One region of the Tumebacillus sp. BK434 genome, then DNA from elsewhere that is predicted to be linked to it. Evidence: riboswitches for the same ligand, from Rfam matches in the RefSeq annotation. Region 1 holds a riboswitch; each other region holds the start of a gene.

Region 1 (7,737 bases):
GGAAGTGCGCGATCATGAACCGCGCCTTGCGCTCGACGGCGGCGCGGACGGGCTGTATCCGTACCGCGTGATCTGCGGGGCGCTGCCAAAGCTATGGCCGGACGACGGGCCGGCTTTTGTGGCGTATGAAGTGGGGATTCATCAAGACCGCGACGTGGAAGCGATGATTCGCGCGGCGCTGCCCGCCGGGGAATCAGGTGAGACGGGCATCGTGCCGGACTGGCAAGGCATCGGGCGCGTGATCTGGGGCAGACGGGGAGAGTGACGCAGATGGCTGCAGATAAGAAATGGATGCTGTTGTTTATTTTCTTGGGCTTCTTGTTCGCCTTGTTTATCACCTTCGGGCGCGACTATGTAGAGCACGCGCCGCTGATCGGCTGGGGCGGCGCGGTCGTTTGCTACGGCATCGCCTATGGCATCACCCGCACGGCGAGCAGGCGGAAACGCTAGTCTAGCATTTTTTTGCTAGAATTTTTCTGCTGCTAGGTTTAAACTCGCAATCTCGCGTCCATACTCGTAGCATAAGAGATGACCAGTTACGAGGGGGATGCAAGCGATGAGACAAGAGTTGGCGATGGTGCGGGAAGCGGTCGAGAAAGTGAACAAACGGGCGGCGATCGCGCTGCTGCTCGCGGCGGCGATGATCGGGATTGGCGTTGGCCCGACCGAAGCGCAAGACCTCGGACCGGTCGCGGCAAACGTGGTGATCGACGACGAGATGATGCAAGAGCAGGTGCAGACCGGGCAGTCGATCCCGGGCGACGCGATCCGCCTGCGCATCATCGCCAACAGCGACTCGGCGGAAGACCAGCAGCTGAAGCGCGACATTCGCGACGAGATCATCGCAGCGATCGCGGTGGAAGTGGAAGGGCTGAAGACGGCCGAAGCTGCGCGGGAACAGATCCGTGCGGCCGTGCCGGAGATGAACGAGATCGCCAAGCGCGTGATCGAAGAGCAAGGTTACTCCTACCCGGTGGCGACCGACTTTGGCCTCGTGCCGTTCCCGACCAAGATGTACGGCACCGAAGTCTACCCGGCCGGCGAGTACGAAGCGCTGCGCATCCAAGTTGGGGAGGCGAAAGGCCAAAACTGGTGGTGCGTGCTGTTCCCGCCGCTGTGCTTTGTGGACATGAGCAATGGCGACGCAGTCAAGGCGAAAGACATGGAGACGGCTGCGATCACGACCGTCGCGGTGAAAGACGCGGCCGGCGGCGAGCAGGAAGTGGAAGTCCGCTCCGCCTTGTTCGACAAGATCGCCTCCTGGTGGGACGGCCTCACTGACAGCATCGGCGGTTTCTTCGCCTAATTTTCGGCAAGCGAATCACACAGCATCCCCTCTGTGCATAGTGTGTGAAACAAGCCCGCATCCTGAGAGCATGTGACTCCGGGGTGTGGGTTTTTTTGTGCATACTCTAGCATATTCGAACATCTTCGCTCATAGAGATAGAGTAACCAATTGCGGAGAGGACGTGCGAAGGATGAACATCGTGATACGCAAAGCGGAGCAGAGCGATCGGGAGACGATCCAAGGGCTGCTGCTCGGAGCGGGAGTCAGCGCGCAGGGCGTGGAAGAGCAGGTGGACGGCTTTTTGCTGGTCGAGGCGGTGGACGGGGGGCAGAGGTCGGCCGTCGGCACGGTGGGACTGGAGATCATCGACGGCCAATACGGGGTGATGCGCTCGCTGGTGATCAAAAAAGGGGCGAACACCGCCGACCTCGGCGCGGAGCTGATCCGGCTGTTTGTGGCTTATGTGGAGACGACCGAGATTCGGCAGCTGTACTTACTCACACAATCCACAGCGGCCCCCCTGTTTATCCACATCGGGTTTTCCACAATCCACAGGGAGCAGCTGCCGGAAGCGGTAGCCCAGAGCCCACACTTCCTGGCGTATAAAAATCAGGCGGCGGTCTGCTTGGTGAAAACGTATACATCCACAAGTTATCCACACCCGCATGTGGATAGTGTGAATAAATAGGAACCTATGTTCTTCTTTTTTTCGACAAAATGATTCATATTTTTCCCTGTTCTTTTGCTATACTAAGGACACAATCCATACGAACAGGGACGGTAGCAGATGGAGACAAAACGATTTGGAACAACCGAGCAGGAGATTGCGGAAGCGGCCGCCTTGCTGCAAGACGGCGAAGTGGTCGGCTTTCCGACGGAGACGGTCTACGGGCTGGGCGCCAATGCGTTCGATGCCGCGGCTGTGGATAAGATTTTTAAAGCGAAAGGGCGGCCTTCCGACAACCCGCTGATTGTCCACATTGCGCACCGGCAGGATGTGGACAAATTGGCGCAGGCGGTGCCGGAAGGGGCGGCCCTGTGCATGGAGCATTTTTGGCCGGGGCCGCTGACGATCGTGCTGCCCTGTGTGGACGGCGTGCCGCGCAACGTGACGGCAGGGCTGCGCACGGTGGGCATTCGGATGCCCGACCATGTGACGGCGCTGCAGCTGATCGACGCGGCCGGTGTGCCGCTGGCCGCGCCGAGCGCGAACCGCTCCGGCCGCCCGAGCCCGACGACGGCGGAGCATGTGCTGGAAGACCTCAGCGGGCGCATCGCCGGCGTGGTCGACGGCGGGGCGGCAGGTGTGGGCGTCGAGTCGACCGTGCTCGATTTTACCGGGGACCGGCCGATGATCCTGCGTCCGGGCGGCGTGACTCGCGAGATGCTGCAGGACGTGATCGGCGAGGTCGGCATCGACCCGGCCTTGGCGAGCGGGGTCGGCACGCCGAAGTCGCCCGGAGTGAAATACACGCATTATGCGCCTCAAGGCGAGATGTGGCTGGTCGAAGGCGAGCAGGATGCTGCCAAGATCGCCGCGCTGACGGCAGACGCGCAGGCGGCAGGGCGCCGCGTCGGCGTGCTGACGACAGCCGAGCGCGCCGGGCAGTACCGGGCCGACGTGGTGATTCCCTGCGGCAAGCGCAGCGATCTATCCACCGTGGCGGCCGGACTGTATGAGGCGATCCGGCAGTTCGACCACGCCGGGGCCGATGTGATCTACGCGGAAGTGTTTCCGGAGACGGGCGTGGGGCTGGCGGTGATGAACCGTTTGCGCAAAGCGGCGAGCCATCGAGTTATCCGTGCCTAATGTCTGAAAATGGCGGAGAGGAGCCTGAAAGATGGGCTCGTCTCCGCTTCATCTTTTCTCAGTGGATCATGTATAATGAGAAGAGACAATTGCATGATCCATGGCTGAGTTCCGGCTTGATCCGGAAGCGGAGGACCCAATCAACATGGGGTGAATTCTGCCTGCAGGGGCAGAAAGGGTGAACATGATCTCTCTTGCCACCCGAACCCGACAGCTAACTTCGTAAGCCGATGCGAGAAGAGGGTGAAACGTGTGAACCGTTGTCTGATCGTCACCATGGACGAGTCGGCCGTGCCGTTCGTTCAAACGCTGCACACCTTGGGGCTGGACTGCGCTTTTTTGGATTTTTGCGCACAAACGTCCCAATTTTTGCGCGAGCAGAAAGTGGAGGCACCCGTGATCAAGGTCGGCCCGCACAAGCAGGATGTCGTAGACAGACTGCGGGCATGTTCGTTTGACACGGCGGTCGTCTTCGAAGGGCCGTGGCTGGAAAGCGCGCTGATCGTTCAGGCGCTGAAGCTGGCCGGAATTGGCAAAGTCGTCGTCGTCGCGCAAAATCAAAGCTTCATGCGCTCCTACCGCGCCTTGGGCGCCGACCGGGTGGTTGGCGTGCGCCGCTGGAACCGCGATTCGCTGCGCGTGCTGAGCGCTGTATAACCGGAAAGACCGGAGCTTGATCGATCAGGCTCAGGTCTTTTTTTTATGGATTTTTCTTGGCAAAGGGCACTTGTCCACACCTCTTCGCTCCGGTCTACATACGATGGAGTACAAACATCAGCAAGGATGATTCTTTCGGAGGTGGAAGCAGGAATGCAAAAGCAGTTTGAAAAACTGATTGGCAAAGCGGTCACTCTTTATACGAAAGACGGCCCGAAGGTGGGCATCGTCGAGAAGGTAAGCGCGAAAGGTGTCACTTTGAGAGAGTTGCCGAAAAAGGACCGCAAGGGCCTCGATGTCGAGCATGTCTTCTTCGGTGGAGGTTTTTATCCGTATGGCGGCATTGGCGGTTTTGGCGGAGCGGGCCTCGGGGTTGGCCTCGGTGTCGGAGCGGGCGTCGGCTTAGGCGCCGGGTTGGGATTTGGCCGTCCGTTCGGATTTGGCCGTCCGTTCGGGTTCGGTGGTCCGGTGGGGTTCGGCGGTCCGGTGGGGTTCGGACGTCCGTTCGGGTTTGGCCGTCCGTTCGGCGGCATGTTCTGGTAATCGCAGAGAGTGTGCAGAAAGCTCCGGCTTGGAAAAGCCGGGGCTTTTTGCCTTGTCCGATTTGGCTGCTCCGCATGTGGTTCAGAACGGGGGACAGGTTGCATACACATGAGAGGGACGGACAACCGGGGGGAGGGACAGTCGTTTTGATGACCAGTATACAGTGGGGAGAGTTCATGACGCTATTGCTGATGGCGCTGGCCCTTGGCATGGATGCGTTCTCCCTGGGGCTTGGCATGGGCATGCTGCGGCTGAACTCCCGGGAGATTTCGAAGATCTCGCTGACGATCGGATTATTCCATGTGCTGATGCCTTTGATCGGGATGGCGGCCGGCCTGTACCTGGCGCAAGCGGTGGGCGAGATGACCAAATGGATCGGCGCCCTGCTGTTGATTGGGCTAGGTGTACATATGGTGTGGAATTCGCTAAAAGGGGATGACGAGGATGCCGGACTGCGCGGCGGGTCGCGGACGACCGGCCTCGGTCTGATCCTGTTTGCGCTGTCGGTCAGCATCGACTCGCTGTCGGTCGGCTTCTCGCTGGGGACGCTCGGGGCCAATGTGGGGGTCGCCGTGGCCTTGTTTGGCATCTGCGGCGCGATGATGGCGGCGACGGGACTGTCGATCGGCAGCCGTGCCTCGCATCTGTTCGGGGAGTACGGCGAAGCGATCGGCGGGGCGGTGCTGGTGGCGTTTGGCGTGAAATTCCTGCTGTGAGGAGGGTGGCTTTGTGGCGCAAATCTTGCTGGTGAGTTTACTGTCGGGCTTGGCAACGACGCTGGGCGGTCTGTTGGTGCTGCGCATCGGCAAGCTGACGCGGCACGGGCTGGCCTTTTTTCTGGCGCTGGCGGCGGGCATCATGCTGGCGGTGGTCTGCGCCGACCTGATTCCGGCGTCCTATGCGGGCGGGGGCGCGAACGCGGTCTTGTACGGGGTGACCGCAGGCTGGTTGTTCATGATGGTGATGCGCCGCTGCGTGACGGCGGTGCTGCGCAGGTCGCCTTTGGCGAAAGGGGCGTCGTTTCACTATCTGCGGCTCGGCTGGTTCATCGCGGTGGTGACCGCCTTGCACGACATTCCGGAAGGCTTGGCGATCGGCGCGGGTGACATGCTGCATCCGGAGCTCGGCATGCTGCTCGCGCTGGCGATCGGGCTGCACAACCTGCCGGAGGGGATGTCGATCGCCGTACCGCTGCGCATGGCGGGGATCCCGGGGAAGAAGATTCTGGGGATCATCACGCTGGCCGCTTTCTTCACGCCGCTGGGGACGCTGGTCGGGATCTTGCTGTTTGAGGTGTCACCGCAGCTGATCTCGATGTCGATGGGCTTTGCGGCGGGCGCGATGGGCTATGTGGTGGCACGGGACTTGTGGCCGGAAGCGTGGCATTCGTCGAAGCTGATCACGGCGGGCGGCACGATCCTTGGGGCGGCTCTGCTCCTGATCGCCGGGCACCTGCATTTGCACGGGTGAGGGACTGGCGGCTATACTGAGAGGGAGCAAGCGAACGGAATGAGGAGGATTCGGATGAAACTGTTGTTTGTATGCACCGGGAACACCTGCCGCAGCGCGATGGCAGAACCGCTCATGCGCCGCCGCCTGGATACGGCCGGTCTCGGCGACCGGGTGGAAGTGCGTTCGGCAGGCGTCGCCGCGATGCCGGGCGCACCGGCGTCGCAAGGGGCGGCGCATGTGCTGAACGCGAAGGGGATGGACGGCGCCGGCCACATGGCGTCCCTGCTCGATCGTGAGCTGGTCAACTGGGCCGACCTGATCCTGACCATGGGCGAATCGCACAAGCGGGCGATCGTAGAGAAGCATTTCGATGCGCTGGACAAGACGTTCACCTTGAAAGAGTTCGTCGATGACGACCCGGCGAACCTGGCGATCCTCGATGCGATGGCGCAGGTGCAGGAAGCGGCGCAACTGAAGCAAGGCCAGTTTTTGCAAGACCACGCCGACGAAGTGGAAGCGCTGCAAGCCCGCTACCAAGCGGGAGATGCCAGCGCAGCCGGCGACCTCGAACAGCTGCAGGCGCGCCTCGAAGCGTCCGTCAAAGCGGAGAGCCAGCAGATGGTCGACCTGATGGGCAAACTGCCCAGCTACGACATCGCCGACCCGTACGGCGGCCCGCAGAGCGTCTATGATGCGACGGCAGCCGAGATCGACGTGCTGCTGGAGAAGCTGGTGCAGAGGTTGCAAGAGGAGCTGTAAGGGGCAGAATCGAGAAAAGCCACAGCGGGATGCTGTGGCTTTTGTCTATGCTTGCGCTTCTTCCAGCTGGAACTGCTGCGTGGCCAGTTCCCGATACAGCTCGTGTGTCGCCAGCAGCTCTTCGTGCGTGCCGACGCCTGTCACGCGGCCTTTTTCGAGCACGACGATCTGGTCGGCGTCGACGACGGTGGAGAGGCGGTGGGCGATGACGAGGGTGGTGCGACCGTGCATCAGGTTGGCCAGCGCGTCCTGGACGACTTTTTCCGAAGTGGAGTCGAGGGCGGAAGTCGCTTCGTCGAGCATCAGGATGTTGGGGTTGCGCAGCAGCGCGCGGGCGATGGCGATCCGCTGGCGCTGACCGCCGGAGAGCTTGATGCCGCGCTCGCCGACTTCGGTGTCGTAGCCTTGGGGCAGCTCTTGGATGAAACTGTCCGCATAGGCCATGCCAGCCGCCTGCTGCAGCTCTTCCTCCGTCACCGCGCGTTCCACCCCGTAGGCGATGTTGTCGCGGATCGTCCCCGCCATCAGCGGGCTCTCCTGCGAGACATAGCCGAGCTGTTCGCGCCATGACTTCAGGCTGAACGCGTCGATCGGCGTGTCCCCCAGCCGGATCGTCCCGCCGTTCGGAAGGTAGAAGCGCTCCAAGAGCGAAAACAGGGTCGTCTTCCCGGAACCGCTGGGACCTACGATCGCCGTCACCTTGCCGGGCAGGAACGTAATGTCCACCCCGTGCAACACTTCGTCGCCAGTTTGATAGGTGAAGGTCAAGTCCTCCACGCAGATCGGCAGGTGGGTGCTGTCCACCGTTTGCTGCTTGGTGTGGTCTTCTTCTTCATGCTCGAGAATGCCGGTCAAACGCTCCGTCGCCCCCATCGCTTTTTGGATCGAGGTGAAAAACTGAGCCAGCTGCCCGAACGGCATGATGATCTGGAACAGGTAGAGGATAAACGCCACCAGCTCGCCCACACTCAGCGCCCCGGTCGCCACGCGCACCCCGCCGAAGCCGATGATCACGACGAGGATCGCCATCATCAGGAAGGTCATCAGCGGCGCGAGAACCGCTTGGACTTTCGCTTCTTTCAGGCCGAATTGGAACAGCTGCCGGATGCCCGCTTCGCCGCTTTTGTTTTCGCGGGCTTCGGCGTTGAACGATTTGACGAGGCGGATCTCCTGCAGCACTTGGGTGAGCAGGGCGGTGAAGGAGGCCATCTCGTCCTGCAGGCCTTTG
Region 2 (7,737 bases), on a different contig from region 1:
AGCCAACGGGGCGTATTACCAAGAGCTGTTCTGTGCGCGCTACGGCGTGCGGGAGGCAGAATGGATTCCGCTGCATGCGGGGCAGATTGGGAGGCGGGACGATGCGGCGCTGCTGGAATTGGTGCAGACACGTACGGGATATTTTTTCGGCGGAGGCGACCAGTCGAAGATCGTGGCCTGTCTTCTGCATGAGGATCACACGGACAGCCGGGCGATGGCGGTGATCCGCGCCCGTTTTGCAAAAGGCGCCTTGGTCGCCGGCACCTCGGCGGGAGCGGTCGTCCAGTCGGTTGGTCCGATGGTGACGGGCGGCGCAGGGTCGGACGATGTGACGTGGAATCCCCGCGGCGGGCTGGGGCTGTTTCCGTATGGGCTGCTCGATTCGCATTTCAGCGAGCGCAGGCGCTTGGCGCGAATGTTGCACCTGGCAGAAGCGACGGGGTGGCAGCGGGTGTACGGGATCGATGAGGATACCGCGCTGGTCGTTCAGGAGGGGCAGGGAACGGTGCTGGGAGCGAACCGGTTGGTCGTGGCCGATCTGAGAGACGGGGGAGCTGTGCGGCTGTATGCAGGCGGAGAGCGGCTGGAGCTGAACGCATCAGGATGACCGCGCGAGACGGAGGAGCAGGGCGGCAGTGGGCAAGGGATTGGCGTGATGCCGAAAATAAAGACGACCGCGCAGGGCGGTCGTCTTGGTGTTGTTTAAAAGTAATGGAAGGAGGAGAGGCGGTAAGGTTTGCCCATGTCGCCGAGGCCGAAAACGCTCACATAGTAAGTCTGGCCATAGGTGAGCGGCATGTCGATCAGGCCGGTGCCGTCGTCGCTGTAATGCTCGCCGGTGATTGGGTTGGTGACGGTGAAGCTGTAGTTGCCTGTTGTTAGCAGGGACAGCTCTGCATATAAGGAATTCTGTGCGGTAAAAGCGAAGACGTCCACATCCTGATAAGTGCCAATGTAGCCGGACACAGCGTTGCCGATGGCGTACGCCTCCGCCGTTGCATAGATGTCGTTGGCGCCCGAGCCGTTGCTCGGTTCGTTTTCGGGGCTGGCAGCGCTTGCCGTCTGTGCGCCGGTGGCGAGGATGGCGGCCGTTGCGAGGATGAGCAGTGCTTTGTTGCGCAGTTTCATTTGATTGACCCCCCTTATATATTTTATTATACACTTAAATAATAAATGAATTCAGGAGTTTGGTCAATCATTTTTTGCCAGGAGCTCGCCTGATTTATAGCCGAGGATTATGATCATCCGTGAAAATGTATAATGTAAATACCCCACATGAACAAAGGAGAATTGAAAATGAGAAAACTTGTTCTATTTCTGCACGCATCGCTTGACGGTTTTGTAGAAGGGCCGAACGGTGAAATGGACATTGGCTGGGTTTCCTACGATGCTGATTTGGAGAAACACGCGAAAGAAATTCTGAGTACTGCGGACACTGTCATTTGGGGACGTGGGACTTATCAGATGATGCACAGTTACTGGCCATCTGTGCCTTCGAACCCATCAGCTTCGCAGCATGAACGGAATCATGCCGAGTGGATCGAAAAGACAGCCAAAATCGTTTTTTCCACGACGCTGGAGAAAGTCGAATGGAACAATTCCAGACTGGTGAAAGAAGATGTCGAGGAAGCGATCAAGAACCTCAAACAGCAGCCAGGCAAGGATATGGTCATCCTCGGCAGTCCTAGGTTCGCACACTACCTTATGCAGCTTGATTTAATAGATGAGTATAAAATTACGATTTCTCCCGTCCTGATCGGCAGCGGGTTGCCGTTATTCCAAGGTATCAAGGAGAAGATCAATCTTAAACTTATCGAAAACAAGACATTTGATTCTGGAGCCATAGGCCTCGTTTACCAGACGGTTAGGTGACCTTGTCTCCTAAAGTAGATTACGCTAACGAATTACGTTAGCACAATAAAAGCAGCGGCAGTCTAGGTCTTTCGAGTTCCTAGTCCGTCACTGCTTTTTTTAGAGTCAGTCTCATTCAGTTTGTCGGGGGATCGTGTCGTTTGAGCTTAGAGTAAGGAGAAACGCCAAGTCGGACGCAATTCAGGGCTTAGCGTATATTTTCGTTAAAATATAGGCGGTGCTCCAGTTATATTTTCAGTTACTGTATATCTTTTTAAGATGTTTGAGCTGTACGAGTAAAAAGATTCGAGAAACGAAATGCCATATTCTTGATAGAATTACGACAACAGGATCAATTACTAAAAGTGGATGGGATGTGAGAACCGATGAAACAGGAAGGTTCGTCTTGGCAGCGCACCTTGTGGGTGATGGCGGCGGTGCAGTGCATCATGATGATGGCGTTTACGTCGAGCGGGCCCTTTTTGGCGTTATACATAAACGAACTTGGAGTGGAAGATTGGGGTCAGGTGGCGATCTGGGCGGGGATCATCTCGTCGTGCAACTTTTTGCTGGCGGCGATCGTGTCGCCCTTGTGGGGCTCGCTCGGCGATCGCAAAGGGCGCAAGCTGATGGTGATGCGGACGACGTTTGCGATCTCGTTCTTCATGTTCCTGATGGGACTGGCGCAGAACGTCTGGCATCTGCTGATCACCCGCACGATTCAAGGCATCTTCAGCGGTTTTACGGCGTCGGCGAACGCGCTGGTGGCGACGGTGATCCCGGAGGAGCGCCTTGGCTATGCGCTGGGCTGGCTGGCCTCGGCGGGGATGTTCGGCACGCTGATCGGGCCGCTGGTGGGCGGGCTGATGGTCGATTTGCTGCACAGCTACCGGGTCGCATTTTTCCTGACCGGCGGGTTCTCGCTGCTCGCCTTTTTGGTGACGCTGTGTTTGGTCAAGGAGCGCTTTGAGCCGCCCGCGAAGGATGAGATGAAGAAGGGGGCGATCTTGGAGCAGTTCCGCGCCGTGAAGGAGATGAAAGGCGTTCGCACGATGTTTGTCGTGCTGTTCCTGGCCCAGTTTTCGGTGATGAGTGTGCTGCCGGTGCTGCCTGTCTATATGAAGGAACTCACCGGGCTCGAATACCTCGGCATCATCGCCGGGTTCGCGACGGCGGCAACGGGACTTGCCGATCTGATCGCCTCGCCGTTCCTCGGCAAGCGCAGCGACAAGATCGGCTACCGCAAAGTCCTGACCATCTGCATGACCGGGGCCGCCCTGATGTACCTTCCGCAAGCGCTCGCTCCGAACGTCTGGGTCTTCATCGCCGCCCGCTTCGGCCTCGGGCTCTTCATCGGTGGGATCATGCCGACCGCAAACGCGCTGGTCGGGCGTCTGGCGCCGAAAGAGCACCGGGGGAAGGTCTACGGGTTCTCCGCGTCGGCGATGCTCTTAGGCTCCTTTGCAGGGCCGCTCTTGGGCGGCTTGGGCTCGGCCTACTTCGGCATTCGGGTGATGCTTGGGCTGACTTGTGTGCTCTACCTGCTGAACATGATCTGGGTGCGGATGAAAGTGATCGAGCCGGAGGGGCGGGCAGGGTGACTTTTCCTTGGCCAGCGGTTACAATATAGCCAAAGATGACCATAGGAAGGATGATCACCAATGGAACTGAACCTGACCGGACGCGATAAACACAGCACGCCAGATGAGCTGCAGAACCTGTCCGCTGTGATGATTCACGGCGACGAGATCTTCGTCGACCAAGGGGCGATCCACGGCAAGAGCCGCCTGGAGCGGGGCATCGACTTCCGGGCGGCACGCTCGGCGGAGGATGTGCCGAACGGGGAGAAGGTCGCTGTGGTCTGGGTGACCTTGAAAACGTACGAAAAGGGACGCGGCTTCAGCGGTATCGCGTCGGCAGAACTTGTGATCGACTTCGCACACGGCATCGGCTACAAGGCGATGGGCCCACTGGTCAACCAGATGGACCGCGCGGTGAAAGGCCGTGTGGACGTGTCGAACCTGACCGCCGAACAGAAGGCGAAACTGGCTGCTTTCCTGCAGCAGCTGCGAGCCGACCTTTGGGAAAACACCCCGGAGGAAGTCAAGGCGGAACTTGCCTAAAACAACCTTGCAAAACCCACCTTTTTGGTGGGTTTTTTACGTGCGAAAAAGACCACACTACACGGTGAAACCTAACAGCATACTTATCCAAAAAATTTGTTTCTCATACAGAAGAAGAGTGCTATAATTGCATTCGTTATGTTTTCGTTATGCTCTTGATGAAAGGAATTGAACGCGATGCAAAACCTTACTCCTCTGTTCACGAAGCTCGTCGAGCACGCGAGCCGGAACCCGATTCAGTTCCACATTCCCGCACACAAAAAAGGCTTTGGTATGCCGAGCGAATTCAGCGAGTTCATTGGCCCGAACGCTTTGTCCATAGATTTGATCAACATCGCACCCTTGGACGATCTGCATTCACCGAAAGGCATCATCAAAGAAGCCCAGGAGTTGGCCGCGCAGGCGTATGGCGCCGACCACACGTTCTTCTCGGTGCAGGGCACGTCCGGCGCGATCATGACGATGATCATGTCGGTCGTAGGTCCTGGCGAGAAGATCCTCGTGCCGCGCAACGCGCATAAATCGATCATGGCGGCGATCATCCTCTCCGGCGCGCATCCGGTGTTCATGCACCCGGAAGTGGACGCTGAGATCGGCATCATGCACGGCATCTCGGTCGATACGGTCCGTGTCACGCTTGACGCACACCCGGATGCAAAAGGCGTGCTGCTGATCAACCCGACCTACTTCGGCGTCTCCTGCGACCTGAAATCGATCGTCGAACTGAGCCATGAGCGCGGCGTGCCTGTCATCGTCGACGAAGCGCACGGCGTCCTGTTCTCCTTCCACGAAGACCTGCCGCTCTCCGCGATGCAGGCCGGCGCGGACATGGCGGCGACCTCCGTGCACAAGCTCGGCGGCTCGATGACGCAAAGCTCGGTGCTCAACGTCCGTGAAGGATTCGTCTCTCCGGCGCACGTGCAGGCGGTGCTCTCGATGCTGCACACCACGTCGACGTCCTACCTGCTCCTGGCGTCGCTTGACGTCGCTCGCAAGAACCTTGCGGTCTACGGGCACGAGCTGATCGAAAAAGTGCTCCGTCTCGCTCGAAATGCCCGCCGCACGATCAATGAAGAGATCCCGGGCATGTACTGCTTCGGCGACGAGATCCTGAAAACGTCGGCCACCTTCGCCCACGACCCGCTGAAGCTGAACATCTCCGTCAAGGAGCTCGGCTTGACCGGCTGGGAAGTGGAGAAGATCCTCCGCACCGATTTCAACATCGAGGTGGAAATGTCCGACCTGTACAACATCCTCTGCATCGTCACCTTCGGCGACACCGACGAAACGATCGCCTCGCTGATCCACGCGCTGCGCGAGATCTCGAAACGATTCGGCGTGCAGGAGAAAAAAGACCTGCCGCAGGTGCACATCCCGTCGATGCCGCTGCTCGCCGTTTCGCCGCGCGACGCTTTCTATAATAAACAGACCGAAGTCGTGCCACTGACAGAAGCGGCCGGCCGGATCATGGCCGAGTCGGTGATGGTCTACCCGCCGGGCATCCCGATCATCATGCCGGGCGAAGTGATCACGCAGGACAACATCGAGTACATCATGGAAAACGTCAAAGCGGGACTCCCCGTGCAAGGCCCGGATGACCCGAACATCGAGTTCATCAAAGTGTTGAAATAGATCACAGACAGACCTTGCAGTCAAGCAAAAAGTCCTCTTCTTCGGAAGGGGACTTTTTTCCATTCGCCGACTGCGGCACGACGCGATCCCTGTACCCGCGCCGGATGCGGGCGGCTCGCGGAGATTCTTCCAGTCCATTTCCAGTTATCGACTAGTGAAACGGAGGCCTGATCTGCGTTATTCTAGCACTCGACCACATGACAAGCCTAATCCTCAAATCTGATGAGGAACGGAGGAACCATATCTGGGGTGAACTCGCGCAGCAGGCGAGCGGGTATCCTTCACCCGAACCCGTCAGCTAACTCCGGCGGCTTTTAGAAGGAGAGTGCTAGAAAATGAAAAAATTCAACCTGAAAAAATGGGCTTTTGCAACAATTGTTGCAGCAAGCGTTCTGACCGTATCGCAAGTCAACGTCGAGGCAGCAGGTCTCACCGATGCGATCATCGTGCAACCGGGCCAGACTTTGTCCCAGCTGGCAGCCAGCTACGGCACGACCGCACAAGCGTGGAAGACGGCCAACCATCTGGCGTCCGACACGATCTACGCGGGCCAAAAGCTGCACATCGTCTTCCCGTACAAAGTGATCACAGGCGACCAGTTGGCATACCTCGCCAACAAGTACGACACCACCGCTGCAGAGATTAAAAACCTCAACGGCATGGACTCGGATCGGCTGATCGCAGGCAACACCATCCTGATCCCGTCCGGCACCAACGGCTTCTACAAAGCGGTAACTCCGGCTACAGCAGCTCCGGCGCAAGCTCCGCAAGCGAAAGCGCCGCAGACCGAAGAAAAGTCGGCCGACCGCCAGGCGCTGCAACCGGTGAAACAGCCGGTCGTACCGACCCGCGTAGCGCCGACTCCGGCACCAGCTCCGGTGGAAAAACCGGCACCGGCGCCGAAGCCGGCCGTCCCGACTGTCGCCGGCATGGCGTACACCAAGACGCTGAACATGGACGCGACCGCATACGGCCCGGGCAACATCATGTGGCAATGGGGCGGCCAGACTTTCACCGGCACCAAAGTGCGTGAAGGCGTGATCGCAGTGGACCCGAAAGTGGTTCCGCTCGGCTCCAAAGTCTACGTGACCGGCTACAACTCCCCGCTGCTTCCGGCGGGCGGCTTCGTGGCGACTGCCGAGGACACCGGCGGCGCGATCAAGGGCAACCGCATCGACATCTACATCGACGGTACCCAGGCGCAGCTTCGCCAGTTCGGCAAGCAAGACGTTAAAATCTATATCCTCAAGTAGATCCAAGCAGCAGTGCCAAGAACCATCTGCCTTTCATCGGCAGGTGGTTTTTTTGTATTTCAAATTGGAAACGCTGGAAAGAAGAGAAAAGAGGTGAACGTGTGTGGATGTGTTTCGCGTGCTGCAGGTGGTACGCCCGATGCAGGGCGGCATGCGCCGGCATGTGCTGGATCTGATCCATGGTTTGCAGGAAGTCGGGCTCGCCGTGACGGTCGCCTGCCCGTCGGAGCTGTGCGGGGAACAGGTACTGCAATCGGTGCCTTGCTTGCCTGTGGAGATCGTCGACAGCGTCTCCCCGATGAAAGATATGCTCGCCGTGCGCCAGCTGGGCAAACTGCTTCGCGAGCAGCCGTTCGATCTCGTGCACCTGCACGGGGCGAAAGCAGGTCTCGTCGGCCGCCTCGCCCTGCGCAGCCTGCCGACGCCGCCGCCCTGCGTCTATACCGTACATAATCAAGTCTTGCCGCGCGGCGGGCTGGTCAAGCGCGTGCTGAACACGCTGGAGCGCAGGCTCGCTCCCGAGACCGACCGCGTGATCACCGTCTCGCGCCGCCTGGAGCAGGATGTGGTGGCGCGCCATGGCATCCCGCCTTGGAGGGCGGTGACGATCCACAACGGGGTCGAGCAGGCGGCGATGCTGCCGCGCGAGCACGCCCGGCAGGTGCTGGGCTGTGAGGACAGCGACCGCCTTGTCATCGGTTCGATCGGGCGCATGGTGGCGGAAAAAGGGTTCTCGACGCTGCTCGAAGCGTTTACGATTCTGCTCGCCCGCGGCGTCGATGCGGAGCTGGTGCTGATCGGCGACGGCCCGCTCCTGTCCGACTACCAGCATCAGGCCGGCAAGATCGGCCCGGCGCGGGTGCGCTTCTTAGGCGAGG
Region 3 (7,737 bases), on a different contig from region 1:
TTGTAGATCAGATCGCTGACCAGTTGCCCCGCCTGCAGGCCCGCGGTGGGCACCGGCACGGCGTCGGTCTGCGGATGCATGCCAACCGGCGTGGTGTTGATGATCAGGTCGTACTCGGCAAGCTCCGCTGCTGCCTCTTCCATCGTGATGCCGTCTGCCGCTGCATGCGTGCGCAGATGCGCCGCCAACTCCGCCGCTCGCTCCTGCTGCCGGGCAGCGATCACGAGGCGCTCCGCTCCGTTCAAAGCCATTTGCACCGCAACCGCGCGCGCCGCGCCGCCTGCGCCGAGCAGCAGCACCCGCTTGCCTTGGATCTCGATGCCCGTCTCTTCCTGCAGGGCGGACAAGTAGCCGATGCCGTCGGTGTTGTAGCCGGTCAAAACACCTCCGTCGTTGACGATCGTGTTCACCGCCCCGATCAACTCCGCCTCCGGGGAGATCTTGTCGAGCAGAGGCAGCACGGCGACTTTATGCGGGATCGTCACGTTGACTCCGCGCAAGCCGAGCGCGCGAATGCCGGCCACAGCGTCAGGCAAGCGCTCCGGCTCGACCGCAAAAGCCAGATACGCGCAGTCGAGGCCAAGCCGGGCAAATGCGGCGTTGTGCATCTGCGGGGACTTGGAGTGTGCGACCGGATACCCGAACAGCCCCACGCACATTGTCGAACTGGAAAGCATGTCCATCTCCCCTTTTTCTTCAGTGTAATGCATAGAAAAAAGACCCGCAACCGCGGGTCTTCCGATTAGCGACGGAATTCCATCTGTACCATCATGCCGTTTTCATGGAACGAGAAAGTCAGATCGTACAGCTGGTAGTCGGACAGCTCCGGCTGCTCTTCGCGCACCGCTTGCACCTCATGGCGCAGATCGTTCATCAGTTGCTCAATGCGCAGTTCTTCGCAGCCCGACCCATTCATGACAAATCGTTTGATAAATCGACGGCGCTCTTTTGTCATCGTTTCCAAACAGATCCCCTCCGCCCTTTTAAGGTGTGTATCTAAGGTGTATGGGGAGTTATGTTGAAATATGACAAACGAACGCCCTCTGCTAGAACGGCAATTTCGACTGCTGCGTTAAATCAAGGCGCGGCGCGTGTGCACCTCAACGCCTTTGGGCACATGCACGACCACGTGCGTGTAATGCATGCCGCGCACGGTGATCCAGCCGAGCCCGGAGATCACGATGTCCTGCGGGTGGCCCGACTTCAAGGTGATCCGGTGCGGCACGAGACCGCGCAAAGAGTCCGGGCACGCGTCGCAGGGCGGGGTGAGCAGCGTGCCGAGATGGTTGGCGTACAGCTCGTCCGCCCGCTCCAGCTTCGTGCGGTGCACGTTCAGCTGGTTGGCCGCATAGACGGAGAAGCCCTGCTTCGGCCCCTCCACGTAGTCGAAGCGCGCCAAGCCGCCGAGGAACAAGGTCTGCTGGTCGTTCAGCTGGTAGGTCTTCGGGTTGATGTAACCTTCCGGCGTGATGTCGCGCAGCGATTTCGGGCAGACGAGGTCGGTCAAGCGATGCGTCGTCATGATTCCCGGCGTATCGATCAGATCGCCGCTGTGGTTTGGCAGATCCATCCGGATCGTCGACAGCGTGGTGCCCGGATAGCGGGACGTGGTGATCTCCGCGCCTTCTTCATGGCCGTAGAGATTCAAAAGGCCGTTGATCAACGTCGATTTGCCGACGTTGGCGGTGCCGACGACATAGACGTCTTTGTTGCCGATGCGCTGGTCGATCGCCTCTTTGACAAATTCGATGTTGATCCGCTTTTTCGCCGAGATCAGGATGATGTCGTCGACGCGGACGCCTTGTTTCTCGACTTCTTTTTTCAGCCAGAACTCGACGCGTTCAAAATTGGTCACCTTCGGCAGCAGGTCCGCTTTGTTGGCGACGAGGATGATCGGGTTCTTCCCGACGTATTTGTTGATCTCTTTTACCCAGGACCCGGCGAAATCGAACAGGTCGACCACTTTGACGACCAGGGCCGGACGCTTGCCGATGTCGCGGAGAATCTTCTGGAACCCTTCGTTGTCGAGCGAGACGGGCGCCACGTCACTGTAGTGCTTGATGCGGTAACAGCGCTGGCAGACCGGATATTCGCGTTCGATCACCGAATTCAGCGGGGCATAGCCCGGCTTTTCTTTTTCCTCGGTCTGGATGGCGATGCCGCAGCCGGTACAAGTCAAATCAAATTCAGACATTCGTTGTTCACTCCCAAGGAATCATTCCGCGGCGGCGCAAGATCGAAAACGCAACGCGTTCCATCGCGCGCAGCACTTTGGTGCCGATCCATTCTTTGTCGGCCACAGGCATGACGAGGATCGTATACATGTTCATGCGATTGCCGCCGAGCACGTCGGTAAACAGCTGGTCGCCAATGACGACCGTCTCTTCGCGCTTGGTGCCGAGCACTTCCAAAGCGCGCAGAAACGGCGCGCGCTTCGGTTTGCGGGCGCGGCCGATGAACGGGATGTTTAACGGCTTCGAGAACTTCTCGACGCGGTGGTCTTTGTTGTTCGAGACGACGCAGACTTTGATCCCGCGGGTATCGCGGACATGATCGAGCCATTCGATCAGCTTCGGCGTCGCGTCCGGCTCATCCCAGCGCACCAGCGTGTTGTCAAGGTCGGTGATGATGCCTTTGACCCCGCGCTGCTGCAGTTCATCCAGGTCAATGTGAAAAACCGACTCTACATAGAGATCGGGAATCAGTTGTTTTAACATTCTTGTTTTCACCTCAAAAGGGAATCCCGTTGTAGTAGCATTCCATCCACCTGTAGAGAATATCACAGAAGAGAAGATTCTGCCAATAAATCGGCCAAACGCGAAAAAGCCTCTGCTCCCGGCTCGAGGGAAGGACAGAGGCTTTTTCGTTTGTTGCTATACTGTTGTATTGTTTCTATTAGACAAAAGAACAAAGAAATCCTTTTCGACACGAATGGTAATTTTTTACCGAATTATCTCAGATTGGAAATGTGTTTGGTTAGCCAATTGACGGTTTCTTCCAACATTCCCAGCGTGATGAAATGGTTGAGCTTGGCAGACGTTAGTACTTTGTAGTCTAATAAAAACAAAAAGAAGCGGCCGTCGACAGGACGCCCGCTTCGGAACTCTAGAGTTAGGTATTAGATGTAGGAACGGGCTCCAAGATAACGTGCGCCCCAGTAGCCGCCGTTCAGCGAATCGACTTTGACGCCGTCCGAAGAGGTAGCGGAAACGAATTGGCCGTTGCCGATGTAGATGCCGACATGAGTTGCGCCCGGGCCGTAGGTGGAGAAGAAGACGAGATCGCCCGGTTCCGGAGCTGCTGTGGCGGAACCGCCTGCATACATGTCTGCGGCGATGCGCGGAGCTTGCACGCCATATTGCGCCAACACGTAGGTGACATAGCCGGAGCAGTCAAAGCCGCTCGGCGTGTTGCCCGCCCATTGGTACGGAACACCGACATATTTCATCGCCGTGTCGACCACTTTCGGGGTGGCTGGGCGAAGCTTGGCTGCTTTCGCTTCGATCAGCGGACCGGTGGTCGCGCCGACTTTGCCGTTTTGTTCAAGGCCGTTGGCCGCTTGGAACTTCTTGACCGCCGTCGCGGTGATTTCACCGTAGTAGCCGGTGTTCTCCGGATAGCTGAAGAACCCGAGCAGACGCAGGTCCTGCTGAAGTTTCGTGACGTCAGCGCCGGTGGAGCCGACCTGCAGCATCTGCGGTCCGTACGGAGCAGGCGCTGCCAGCGCGTCCGTTACCGCCAGCGGAGACATGGTGACGAATGTTGCCAGCAACAGAGTTTGCACAAAACGCTTCATATGATATGTAGACCTCCCGTAAGGCCTCCGAGGTTAGTTGACGGGTTCGGGTCGAGAGCAACCCTCCGCCCGCAGGCGGTTCACCCCAAAAATCTAAAATCTCCCCCGTACTGAAAATGTTTCAGATTCGGCCAATTTCTCAACATGGACAAGTCTACCATACAAATTGTCAGATTTCAATCAAATCACTAGATTTAAGCCTGCTCGGTGGTCAGCTAAAAAGCCCATCCGTTACCGGATAGGCTGTTCGCATGTGTCATAGAGCAGTCGACCGATCTGCCCCATCAGTCCATGCGCGTCTTTGCGCTCGATGATGTTTTTGCTAAACACGGAGACGGCAAACGTATTGCGCGGGAAATAGAGCAGCCCCATGTCGTGGTCGGTGCCGTTCACCCAGCCGGTCTTGTGCGCGCACTCCCAGAGTGGCAGAACGCCGACCGGGCCGTCCTGGGTCGGGAGCAGGCTCGGCAGGCCTTCGTTGTATTTTTGCTGTTTCATGATCTTGACCATCTCGGCACAGGCACGCCAGGAGACAACTTTGCCGTCGGCGATCAGCTTCAGCAGATGGGTCATGTCGCGCGGCGTGATCTTGTTGTAGTTTTCAATCTTGGCCGGGATGACGGAGATCTTGTTGTAAAAACCGCTCCCGGTCAGTCCCCATTCGGCCATCGCGTCTTGAATCGCCTGCGTGCCGATGCGGTCGATCAGGATGTTGGTCGCCGTGTTGTCGCTGTCGATGATCATCAGCATCGTGTAGTCGTAGATCGACAGCTCGAGGCCCGGGCTGAGATTTTGCAGCAGCCCGGAGCCGGTGACCATGTCTTCGGCGCGCAAGGCGATCTTTTCCTCAAAGCGCAGGTTGCCTTTGAACGCCTGATCGAACACCGCTGCCATGATCGGGACTTTGATGATGCTTGCGGCGTAAAACCATTCGTCAGGCTGATAGGTAAACTCGCTTTGCGATTCCAGATGGTAGATGGAGATCCCATACGTTCCGCGCGCTGCTTCGATCATTCGCTGCAAGGCGGGGGTCAGTGCTGCCAGCATGAACGACACTCCTCTCAAACTCTCTTACCTGTCTTGTTCTGCGGGTCGCGGCGTTCTTCCTGCACGCACATACTCGCTAATATCTTAACAAAACTCTGGAGATGCTAGATTCGATCGTTTATACTGGAACAAAGTGGAGGTGTATATCCATGGACGTATCCAGTGTGCAACAGGCGGTCAATCTCTGGGCGCTCAAACAGGCGATGGCGCTGGGCCAGTCCCAAGCTGCCGCGCCCGCTCAGCTGCAGATCGTCAACCAGTTGGCTGCGCTCGACCCGACACGCGGGCAGGCGATCGATATCCGGATCTAGCCCTTCCAGCAGAAAAGCCTGCCGCTCCTCTTGAGCGGCAGGCTTTTTCTGTGTTTACCCGTTCGGCAGGTCGTCACCCGGCTGGAGCAGCGGCGGGTTGATCTGCACGGTGTTCGGGTATTTCAAGCCCGCACCGGTGTTCAGCAGGAGCACTTTGTCGTTCTCGTTCAGCCAGTCTTGCGCTTTCAGCTGCTCGACGGCCGCATACAACGAGGCGCCTTCCGGACAGATGAACGCGCCGTCGAGGCTGGCCAGCGTCTGTTGCGCACGCAATGTATCTTCGTCGTCGATGGCGATCGCACAGCCATCCGTGTTGTAGACCGCTTCGAGGACGAGGAAGTCGCCGAGCGCTTTCGGCACGTTGACGCCAAAGGCGATCGTATCGGAGTCCGGCCAGAACTCCGACTCGCGTTTGCCTTCCTGCCAGGCTTTGACGATCGGTGCGCAGCCGCTCGCCTGCACGGAGACGAGGCGCGGCATTTTCTCGCCGATCCAGCCCATCGCCTGAAGTTCCTGCAGCGCTTTGTAGATGGCGATCAGGCCGACGCCGCCGCCTGTCGGGTAGAGGATCACGTCCGGCACCTCCCAGTTGAACTGCTCGGCGATCTCGTAGCCCATCGTCTTTTTGCCTTCAATGCGGTACGGCTCTTTCAGCGTCGACGCGTCAAACCAGCCGTTTTCGCCGACCGCTTTGCCGACGATTTTGCCGGCATCGGAGATCACGCCGTTGACGAGGTAGAGGTCTGCCCCGGAGACGGCCGTCTCGTTGCGGGTGATCTTGGGCGCATTTTCCGGCATCACGATGTAAGACTGGATGCCGGCGCGGGCCGCGTACAGCGCCCATGCGCCACCGGCGTTCCCGTTGGTCGGCATGGCCAACGTCTTCACGCCAACTTCTTTGGCTTTTGAGACGCCGACCGCCGCGCCGCGGGCTTTGAACGTGGCGGTCGGCAGAATGCCTTCATCTTTGATGTACAAGTTCGGCACGCCCGCTTTCGTCCCGGCGCGGGGAGCGGTGTAGATCGGCGTCATCCCTTCACCGAAGGAGACGATGTTTCGCTCGTCGCGCACCGGGAGCAGCTCTTTGTAGCGCCACAAGCTGGCCGGACGGGTAAGCAGGTCTTCTTTTTTCAGCATTTTGGCTGCCGCTTGCAGGTCGTAGCGGACGAGCAGTGGTGCGGCACACTCCCGGCAGAGCTGCTGGAGCTTGTCCGCATCATGGACGGTGCCGCATTTGGAACATTCCAGATGGGTCATCAAGCTGTTCGTGGTCATCGTTCAATCCCCCTTGTTTATCTCTTTATTCTAAAACAAGAAAACCCAGTAGGATATACTGGATTTTCTTGTTTTTTTATTTTCTTCGCGTGCGCTCACGGCGCTTGATGATCATCTCTTCCGCTACGATTTTCTCGGCGGCGTCGACCGCCTGTGCGAGTTCGGCGATGGTGGTTTTTTCAAAGAGGTCGCGCAGGTGGAGTTGAACCTCGAACTCGGTCTGCACGCGGGACACCAACTGCGTGGCGAGCAGCGAGTGTCCGCCGATGTGGAAGAAGTTGTCGTGGACCGAGATCTTGTCGAGCATCAGCAGCTCAGACCAGATCTGCATGAGATGTTCTTCCGTCGGCGTGGACGGCGCAACATATTCCGCTTCGCGCTGGCCGCGCTCCGGCATGGGCAGGGCTTTGCGGTCGACCTTGCCGTTCGGCGAGAAGGGCAGTTCGTCGAGCCGCATGTAGAAGCTCGGCACCATGTGGATCGGCAGGCGCTCTTTGAGCGCGTTGCGCAGTTCGGCAACCGGCACTTCGTCGCCGATGTAGTAGGCGGCGAGGTCGTTTTCCCAGACGCTGACCACCGAGCGGGCGACCGACGGATGCTCGTTCAGCACCGCTTCGATCTCGCTCAGCTCGATGCGGAAGCCGCGCAGCTTGACCTGATGGTCGAGGCGGCCGAGGTACTGCACGATGCGGCCCGGCAGCCAGCGCGCCATGTCTCCGGTGCGGTACAGACGCTCACCCGGCACGAAGGGGCTCGGCACGAAGCGCTCTTCGGTCGCGTCGGGACGGTTGTAGTACCCGCGCCCGACGCCGCTGCCGCCGATGTACAGCTCGCCGGCGATCCCGATCGGCTGCGGCTTCCCGTTCCGGTCGAGGACGTACATCCGCGTATTGCCGATCGGGCGGCCGATCGGCACGATCCCCGACCAGCGCGGATCGTATTCGCCATGCGTCGCTTCGAAATTGCTGGAGTCGATCGTCGTCTCGGTGATGCCGTAGCAGTTGGCGATGCGGACGCGGTCGCCAAAGCGCTCCAGCAGCGTGACATAGTCGGCCGCAGCGAACGCGTCGGAGCCGACCAGCACCAGCTTCAAGTCGCCAAGCGGCAGGTGGTGCTGCCAGATGTGCTCCAGCAGCGGCACGACCAAGCCCGGCGTGGCGTTGAGCAGTTCGACTTTTTCTTCTTGCATCAACCGGTACAGTCCGTCGAGATCCAGGCGGGTCTCGTTCGGGCAGATCACCAGCGCGCCGCCGGTGAGCAGCGAGAGGATCATGTCACAGACGAAGACGTCAAACGACATCGACGACA
Region 4 (7,737 bases), 530 kb from region 1:
CAAAACGTACTCTCTCCACAAAATGTTCAAACTATCACGTGAAACTGTATGGTTTGTGACACGTATAGATAAGTATGATGGAAGCAAAGCCGGATGGAAGCACGACCAAAGGGAGGTTGTGAAAATGGGAAGTTACATAAAATAGGCGAACTTGCCAGGCTGGCCAACGTCTCGCGGCGTACGATCGATTATTACACGCAGTTGGGACTGTTGAACCCGCAACGATCGGCCAGCGGATATCGTTACTATACGGAAGAGGATACCGTTCGGTTGAAATTGGTGGAACTTTATAAACAGGAGCATCTGACTCTGGAAGAGATTCGAGAGCGGCTTCAGTTCGAAAGTCAAACGACGAACGATACGCAGCAAGCCACCGAAAAAGTTCAGGAGATCCAAGCGTTGATGTGCAAGCTGGAAGAACACCTTCTGGAGTTGAAGCCGTTTCTGGCAACGCTTGATGAAAAGCAATGGAAAGCGCTCACGCAAAGCGCGGCTCGAAAAGGCACCACCCTGTTCAATCTTCTCGCAATCTTATTCCAAGTCAATCCATTTGTGTAAAGGGAGAGTTACTCATGTTGAAAAAATTCATGGCCAAATTAGGCGTTGGCGCTTCAAAAGTGGACTTGGTGCTGAACAAGCAGCACTATGAACTGGGAGAGGAGATCGAGGGGGTGTTTCGGATTCAAGGCGGTTCTGTTGAACAGCAGATCAATCGGATCACGGCCGACTTGTTGGTAACGATCCGTGTTCGCGACCGCGTCATCTCGCATCCGGTGACTTCGATTCCGGTCAGTTCGTCCTTCGTCATTCGCCCTGAGGAGCAGAAGGAACTGCCGCTGCGCTTTACGCTTCCGCTCAACATGCCGATCTCGCGAACCGGGGTCACGTATCACTTCGCAACTCGTTTGGACATCGCCGGCGGCGTGGACGGCTCCGACCGCGATCCTGTGCAGATCTGCCCGCCGGAACGCTTCAACTCGATCATCCGCGCGCTGGATTTGCTGGGATTCCAGGAAAAGCATGATTCCGGCAAATTTAACGGCTATTCGCAAGAGTTTGAGTTTTACCCGACCGGTGCCTTCAAAGGACAGGTGCAAGAAGTGGAGTTTGAAGCGGCGATTGAAGCTGACGGAATCCGCTTGCTGCTCGAGGTCGATATGTACCAGTTCTTTGGCTTTGGCGAGAAGGAACTGCGCCAAGAGATTTTCCTGAGCAATGAGCAGTTGGCCGATGCCCGGGCGTTGAGCCATCATTTGGAAGCGGTGATTCAGGAGATGCTTCAAAACCCGCATGCGTACCCGGCGTCGCGTTACCGCACACATGGTCATGCTATGCCTGGCCGCGGGCATCGCGGCTCGGGACTTGGCGGGGCGATGGGCGGCTTCGTAGCCGGGATGGTCGGCGGCATGGTCATCGGTGCGCTGATGGAGGAAGGCATGGAGGCGCTGGCTGGCGGCGAGGAGTCTGCCGATGGCGGGCTGTTCGACGGATTTGATGATTTTGGCGGTTTTGACGGCGGAGACGATTTTTAAGAGAAACTTGGAGGGACAAGTTTGAGTTCTTTATGGGAGTTAGTGAAAAAAGGTAATATGTCGTCTGCGGCAGCTGCTGTCGGCAACACAGCACTGGCGATTTTGAAGGGGATTGCGGCGATGATCAGCGGCAGCGGGGCGATGTTTGCTTCGACGATGCACTCGGTGGCGGATGCGGTGAACCAAGGGTTTGTCTTTGTCGGCAGCGTGCTGGCGGAGCGCAAGCCGACCCGGCGCTTTCCGACCGGTTTTGGCCGGGTGATCAATCTGTTCTGTATGATTGCGGTCATCGTGGTCACCATGATGGCGTATGAGACGATCCGCGAAGGTATCCATCTCCTGCAACACCCGGCCAGCGTGACCACGATCACCTGGGATGTGATCGCGCTGAGTGCGGCCATTCTCGTGGACGGATTCGTACTGATTAAGGCGATGCAGGAGATTGTGCGCGAGGCGCGAGTGGAGGCAAAAGGATTTGGGATCATTTCCGCTTCGTTTCGCAATGCCAAGCATGCAGCTCCGCCGACCCGTCTTGTTTTCTACGAAGATCTTGTGGCCACGCTCGGGGCAGCGCTTGCGCTGACGGCAGTTCTCGTTACCCGCTTCACAGACAACAAGCTCTTTGACGGATCGGTGACGATCATGATCGGCGTGATGATGCTTTTCGTGGCGTTCAAGATCGGGTATGACAATATGGTGGGACTGATCGGGGTCGCAGCGCCTCGTGAGGTGGAAGAGCGCGTGGCTGCCATCATTTTCTCCGATCCCGACGTGACCGACATCAACAAGATGCGCATTGTGCAGGAAGGGCGCACCTACCACGTGGAAGCTTATATCGAGCTGCGGCCGGGCCTGACGCTCGCAGATGCTGACGACATCAAGTACCGCGTCCGCGATCTGATCTTGGCAGATCCGAACGTCTCCGATGTGACGATGGGCATCTTGGAGGACGATGGCGTGAAAAACTGGGTTCCTCAGGAAATGTAACCATCTAGAAATCGGGAGGTTCATATGGACAATCGCGAGACGTTGTTGCACGAACTGCAGCTGATCGAGGAGTGGGAACAGGACCAAAAAGACCTGTGGTTCTGGGAAAAGCTCGGCCGACTGCCCTTCATGCTGCTGGATAAAGTAACGCCGAAATTTTTGCAGGAGAAAGCAGGGCAAGCGGTCGACGAGCTGGTCTCGTATGTGGAGACGGGCGGCAAGTACATGGCCGATGAGCAAGCGGTCTTCAAACGGATCGCAGCGGTGACCCACCACCCGGTCGCTTCGTTGGACGAGGTGCGCGCCTTGCCGATCACGCTGATGAAGCAGAGTGCGCTCGACCTGCGCAAGTCTCGCCAGAACTTCGCGACCGCGCAGGGCGCAGTCGCCGGATTGGGCGGCGTGTTCACGCTGGCGATCGACATTCCTTTTTTGCTCGGGATGTCGCTGAAGACGATCCAGGATGTCGGCATGTGTTACGGCTACGACCCGCTGGAGAAGTCGGAGCGCGTGTTTATCATCAAATGCCTGCAATTCACCTCCTCGGATATCGTGGGGAAAAAGGCGATTCTGGAGGAGTTGTCCTCGATGCACCTCCCGGAGCGCAACCGCCAGATGTTCTCGCAGCTGCAAGGGTGGCGGGAAGTGCTGCTGATGCAGACGGAGAACTTTGGCTGGAAGAAACTGTTCCAGCTGGTCCCGGTGGCGGGCATTCTGTTCGGGGCCTACCTCAATCGAAAGACGATCGATGAGGTGGCGGAAACGGCGTTGATGCTGTATGGCAAACGCCGGATCATGGAACGCTTGGAGCGGTAATCGAGGATTCGCATTGTACAAGGGCTGCCTTTCCAAGCGGAAGGGCAGCCCTTTTTGTGATGGCACGAAATCATGAGTAAATATCCGATTGGCTGAGGGAGAGGGTGCTAACTTGCATTCTTGTGCATTTTTTATTCTTAGCAGTCCAAAACGTCGCCAAAAACGCTCGTGCATCTTCAAGCAAATGGGAGTAAGATGAATACAACAAATGAATCACTGCCTAATCTTGGGAATACCAAGAGCGGAGGAACCAATCTTTTGGGGTTAATCTCGCGAGTTTGCGAGAGGGATGAGGACATTTTTCTTCCTTGCCATCCTACCCGTCAGCTAACTTCGTCGGCTAAGCAGGGAAGGTCAGAGACCTTCTAGTTGGAATGGTCTTTTTGTTATGCAGAAAGGCTTTCGAACTAGCGGTTTCGTCCAGCAAGTCTCTTGGGTAGACAACATGCAGGCGCCGCCGCAACGGCTCCGGCATGACGTAGACCGATGTAGACTTTGACCTTCAATCATTTGATGAGGTTAAAGTTAGGGCATCGGTCTTTTTTGCGTGGACCGACCCGAGAAAGCGGGGATTGCAACATGGCGCAGAACGCCAAAAGCAAACAGGAGTCGGACATCAGCGAGGCCTATATCAAATTTCAGCGTGAGATCTTAGGCCGTGGCCCGCAGGAGACAAAAACGTACATTTTGAATGACATGGTGATCATCCGGCTCAAAGGTGTGCTCACCCACGAGGAGAAGCACCTGGCGAAAACGGACCGAGGGAGGCGTCTGGTCAAAGAGATGCGCCAGACCCTCCGCGAAAATTACAGCGCGGAGCTGGAGGAGATCATCTCCCGCATCACCGGCTGCACGGTGCTGGGCTCGCACAGCGACATCTCGACCAAGCTCGGCGAGCGGGTCGAAATCTTTATTCTGGACCGTGATCTTGAAAAGCAACTGCGCGAAAAACAAGACTAATGCCAACCGCACAGGTTGATGGAATACAAGGGGTCCTGTCTGGATACAGGAAGCCGGGTATCGCATACGCCTGCGGGTTCTGGAGGAACTTCGGTGCTCTTCTGCATGAAGAGCAGCACGGAAGTTGTTCGGGAATCCGCAGGCGTTTTGTTTTTCCCAGGAGACGAGGAGGAGAACAACATGTTGGATCTGTTGATGATCGGTGGCGTGCTGGTGCTGACCGGGATGATGCTTTGGCTGGTGCGCTTTGCGGATGGCGTCGTGCAGGAAGGGAGTGAGCGGACATGAGCGGTCTCACCCTGATCTCGATCGCCGTCACCGTGCTGCTCGCGGTGCTGTTCGCCAAGCCGGCCGGACTGTATCTGGCGGCGGCGCTGGATGACCGCTCGCAGCGCTTGAACCGTTTTTACGGACCTTTGGAAAAGGTGTTGTTTCGGTTGGGCGGTGTGCAGCAGCAAGCGCAGTCTTGGCAGAAGTATGCCTGTTCGATGGTGCTGGTCAATGCGGTGATGCTGCTGCTCGTCTATCTGGTCTTCCGCTTCCAAGGCGTGCTGCCGCTCAATCCGGCGGGCATTCCCTCGATGGAGCCTACGCTGGCGATGCATACGGCGATCTCGTTTATGACCAATACCAATCTGCAACATTACAGCGGGGAAACCGGGCTGTCCGCGTTCTCCCAATTGATCGGTATCACCTTCCTGATGTTCACCGCGCCGGCGACGGCGCTGGCGGCAGCGTTCGCGTTCATCCGCGGATTGAGCGGGCGACCGTTCGGCAACTTTTATGTCGATCTGGTGCGCAGCATCACGCGCGTGCTGCTGCCGCTCTCCCTGGCGGCCGCGTTGCTCTTCGTGGCTTCGGGCGTGCCGCAGATGCTGGAGGCGAGCGTTGCGGCGAAGACGCTGGAAGGCGCCGGGCAGACCCTCGCCGTCGGACCGGTCGGGTCGTTTGTGGCGATCAAGGAACTGGGCAATAACGGTGGCGGCTATTTCGGCGTCAACTCGGCACACCCGTTTGAGAATCCGAACGGCTTCACCAATTTCCTGCAAATGTTGCTGATGCTGCTCCTGCCGACCGCGCTGCCGTTCGCCTACGGGCAAATGGTCGGGAATCGGAAGCAGGGGCGGGTGCTGTTCGTCTCGATGCTGATGATGTTCGTGCTGCTGCTCGGCGTTGCGCTGACCTCCGAAGCTGCGGGCAATCCGGCGCTGAGCGCTCTGGGCATCGATCAATCGCATGGCAGCATGGAAGGCAAGGAAGTTCGATTTGGCACCGGACTCTCGGCGCTGTATGCAGTGGTCACCACCGCGTCCGAAACGGGCGCGGTCAACACGATGCATGACACGCTGACGCCGGGCGGCGGGATGAGCGCGCTGCTCAACATGCTGTTCAACACGGTGTTTGGCGGTGTTGGCGCCGGGTTCATGAACGTTCTGCTGTATGCGATGATCGCTGTTTTCCTCTCCGGGCTGATGGTGGGAAGAACGCCCGAATTCCTCGGCAAGAAGCTGGAAGGCAAGGAGATGAAACTGATTGCGATCACCTTGCTGATCCAGCCGTTCCTGATCCTCGCGCCGACCGCCTTGGCGCTGGCTACCTCGCTGGGAACGGATGCGATCTCCCAACCGGGCTATCACGGTCTGACACAAGTCCTGTATGAGTACACGTCATCGGCGGCTAACAACGGGTCGGGATATGAAGGGCTGGGCGACGCCACTGTTTTCTGGAACCTCTCTACAGGCATCGTCATGTACCTGGGGCGCTATGTCTCGTGCATCGCGTTGCTGGCGGTCGCCGCTTCCCTCGCGGCCAAGCGGACCGTACCGGAGACGGGCGGCACGTTTCGCACCGACAACATGCTGTTTGCGGGCGTGTGGCTCGGCACGATCCTGATCGTCGGCGCGCTGACCTATTTACCGGCACTGGTCTTAGGGCCGATTGCTGAATCTCTGACGCTATAGGGGGACACGTCCATGAATCGCATATCGATAGAGAGCACATCCAAAGAACACACTTCCAAAGATCGAAAATCAAAAGACCGCACCTCCATGATCAGCGGCGACATCGTCAAGCAGGCGAGCCGCTCCGCTTTGCTGAAATTCGATCCGCGCGTGATGGTGCGCAACCCGATCATGTTTTTAGTCGAAATCGGGATGTTGATCGCCCTAGCTGCGGCCTTCTTTCCGCAGGCGTTCGGGTCGGCTACTGTTGGCAGTTGGTTCAATGCGGCCGTCGCTGTGATCTTGTTCGTGACGATCTGGTTTGCCAATTTTGCGGAAGCGCTGGCCGAAGGGAGAGGCAAAGCGCAGGCAGATTCGCTGAAGCAGACGAAACAAGACATCCCGGCCCGCAAGCTGAAAAGCGACGGCAGCCTGCAGAGCGTATCGTCTGCCACGCTGCGCAAAGGGGACATCGTCGTCGTGGCGGCAGGCGAGATGATCCCCGGTGACGGGGAGGTGGTCGCCGGGCTGGCCTCGGTGGACGAATCGGCGATCACCGGGGAATCGGCAGCGGTGATCAAAGAAGCGGGCGGCGACTTCAGCTCGGTCACCGGCGGCACACGTGTCGTCAGCGATGAGATCCGCATTCGCATCACCAGCGACCCGGGCGAATCGTTTCTCGACCGCATGATCGCGCTGGTGGAAGGGGCAGAGCGGCAGAAGACGCCCAATGAGATCGCATTGAACACGCTGCTCATCTCGCTGACGGTCATCTTTCTGCTTGTCGTGCTCACCTTGCCGTTTTTCACCCGCTATCTCGGTTTTCAACTGGACATCTCCGTGCTGATCGCGTTGCTGGTCTGCCTGATCCCGACCACGATCGGCGGTCTGCTCTCGGCGATCGGCATCGCGGGCATGGACCGCGTGACGCAGTTCAATGTGCTGGCGATGTCGGGCAAAGCGGTGGAAGCTGCCGGCGACATCAACACGATTATCCTCGACAAGACGGGGACGATCACGTTCGGCAATCGCATGGCGAGCGAATTTGTCCCGGTCGGAAACGCGACTGTGGAGACGGTCGCGCAGTGGGCAGCCGTTTCTTCCGTCAAGGACGAGACACCGGAAGGGCGCTCTGTCCTCGACTTGATGGGCAAATGGGGCTGGTCTTATGATCGCTCGCTCGGCGAAGGGGGCGAATGGATCGAATTTCGAGCGGAGACCCGCATGAGCGGCGTCGATCTGCCGGACGGTCGTCAAGTGCGTAAAGGAGCGGTCGACTCCGTGAAAAAATGGGTGTTGTCACAAGGCGGAGCACTGCCGGAAGATCTCGACCGGAGTAGCGACCGCATCGCCAGTGAAGGCGGCACGCCCTTGGCTGTGGCGGTCGATGGCGCGATCTATGGCTTGCTCTATCTGAAAGATACGGTGAAGCCGGGTATGCGCGAACGGTTCCAACACTTGCGCGAGATGGGCATCAAGTCGATCATGTGCACAGGCGACAA

What was found. Region 1 has a riboswitch for cyclic di-AMP ahead of EV586_RS05195 (hypothetical protein). Riboswitches for the same ligand answer to the same signal wherever they lie in the genome.
Region 2: it holds a riboswitch for cyclic di-AMP, as region 1 does, so the genes downstream of both, EV586_RS08510 (LysM peptidoglycan-binding domain-containing protein) here and EV586_RS05195 (hypothetical protein) in region 1, are expected to answer to the same signal.
Region 3: it holds a riboswitch for cyclic di-AMP, as region 1 does, so the genes downstream of both, EV586_RS12630 (C40 family peptidase) here and EV586_RS05195 (hypothetical protein) in region 1, are expected to answer to the same signal.
Region 4: it holds a riboswitch for cyclic di-AMP, as region 1 does, so the genes downstream of both, EV586_RS07335 (Na-translocating system protein MpsC family protein) here and EV586_RS05195 (hypothetical protein) in region 1, are expected to answer to the same signal.

Annotation. Positions count from the first base shown of each region.
Region 1 is NZ_SLXS01000002.1:152,100-159,836, forward strand. It holds gene prmC (peptide chain release factor N(5)-glutamine methyltransferase) at 1-265, shown strand, start outside; gene EV586_RS05175 (hypothetical protein) at 271-450, shown strand; gene spoIIR (stage II sporulation protein R) at 719-1,306, shown strand; gene EV586_RS05185 (GNAT family N-acetyltransferase) at 1,479-1,976, shown strand; gene EV586_RS05190 (L-threonylcarbamoyladenylate synthase) at 2,076-3,098, shown strand; cyclic di-AMP (ydaO/yuaA leader) riboswitch at 3,191-3,342, shown strand; gene EV586_RS05195 (hypothetical protein) at 3,351-3,755, shown strand; gene EV586_RS05200 (hypothetical protein) at 3,909-4,298, shown strand; gene EV586_RS05205 (manganese efflux pump MntP) at 4,448-5,014, shown strand; gene EV586_RS05210 (ZIP family metal transporter) at 5,028-5,768, shown strand; gene EV586_RS05215 (low molecular weight protein arginine phosphatase) at 5,823-6,509, shown strand; gene EV586_RS05220 (ABC transporter ATP-binding protein) at 6,555-7,737, opposite strand, start outside.
Region 2 is NZ_SLXS01000003.1:66,107-73,843, reverse strand. It holds gene EV586_RS08540 (cyanophycinase) at 1-607, shown strand, start outside; gene EV586_RS08535 (hypothetical protein) at 703-1,128, opposite strand; gene EV586_RS08530 (dihydrofolate reductase family protein) at 1,297-1,872, shown strand; gene EV586_RS08525 (MFS transporter) at 2,238-3,452, shown strand; gene EV586_RS08520 (YwhD family protein) at 3,513-3,974, shown strand; gene EV586_RS08515 (aminotransferase class I/II-fold pyridoxal phosphate-dependent enzyme) at 4,152-5,606, shown strand; cyclic di-AMP (ydaO/yuaA leader) riboswitch at 5,800-5,934, shown strand; gene EV586_RS08510 (LysM peptidoglycan-binding domain-containing protein) at 5,942-6,859, shown strand; gene EV586_RS08505 (glycosyltransferase family 4 protein) at 6,963-7,737, shown strand, end outside.
Region 3 is NZ_SLXS01000004.1:283,080-290,816, reverse strand. It holds gene aroE (shikimate dehydrogenase) at 1-677, opposite strand, end outside; gene EV586_RS12645 (hypothetical protein) at 743-964, opposite strand; gene yqeH (ribosome biogenesis GTPase YqeH) at 1,073-2,194, opposite strand; gene EV586_RS12635 (YqeG family HAD IIIA-type phosphatase) at 2,202-2,717, opposite strand; gene EV586_RS12630 (C40 family peptidase) at 3,119-3,796, opposite strand; cyclic di-AMP (ydaO/yuaA leader) riboswitch at 3,805-3,939, opposite strand; gene EV586_RS12625 (serine hydrolase) at 4,028-4,843, opposite strand; gene EV586_RS21150 (hypothetical protein) at 4,993-5,154, shown strand; gene EV586_RS12620 (threonine synthase) at 5,209-6,429, opposite strand; gene EV586_RS12615 (non-ribosomal peptide synthetase/type I polyketide synthase) at 6,506-7,737, opposite strand, start outside.
Region 4 is NZ_SLXS01000002.1:679,528-687,264, forward strand. It holds gene EV586_RS07315 (MerR family transcriptional regulator) at 94-558, shown strand; gene EV586_RS07320 (sporulation protein) at 573-1,532, shown strand; gene EV586_RS07325 (cation diffusion facilitator family transporter) at 1,554-2,519, shown strand; gene EV586_RS07330 (EcsC family protein) at 2,544-3,335, shown strand; cyclic di-AMP (ydaO/yuaA leader) riboswitch at 3,543-3,692, shown strand; gene EV586_RS07335 (Na-translocating system protein MpsC family protein) at 3,915-4,295, shown strand; gene kdpA (potassium-transporting ATPase subunit KdpA) at 4,580-6,256, shown strand; gene kdpB (potassium-transporting ATPase subunit KdpB) at 6,344-7,737, shown strand, end outside.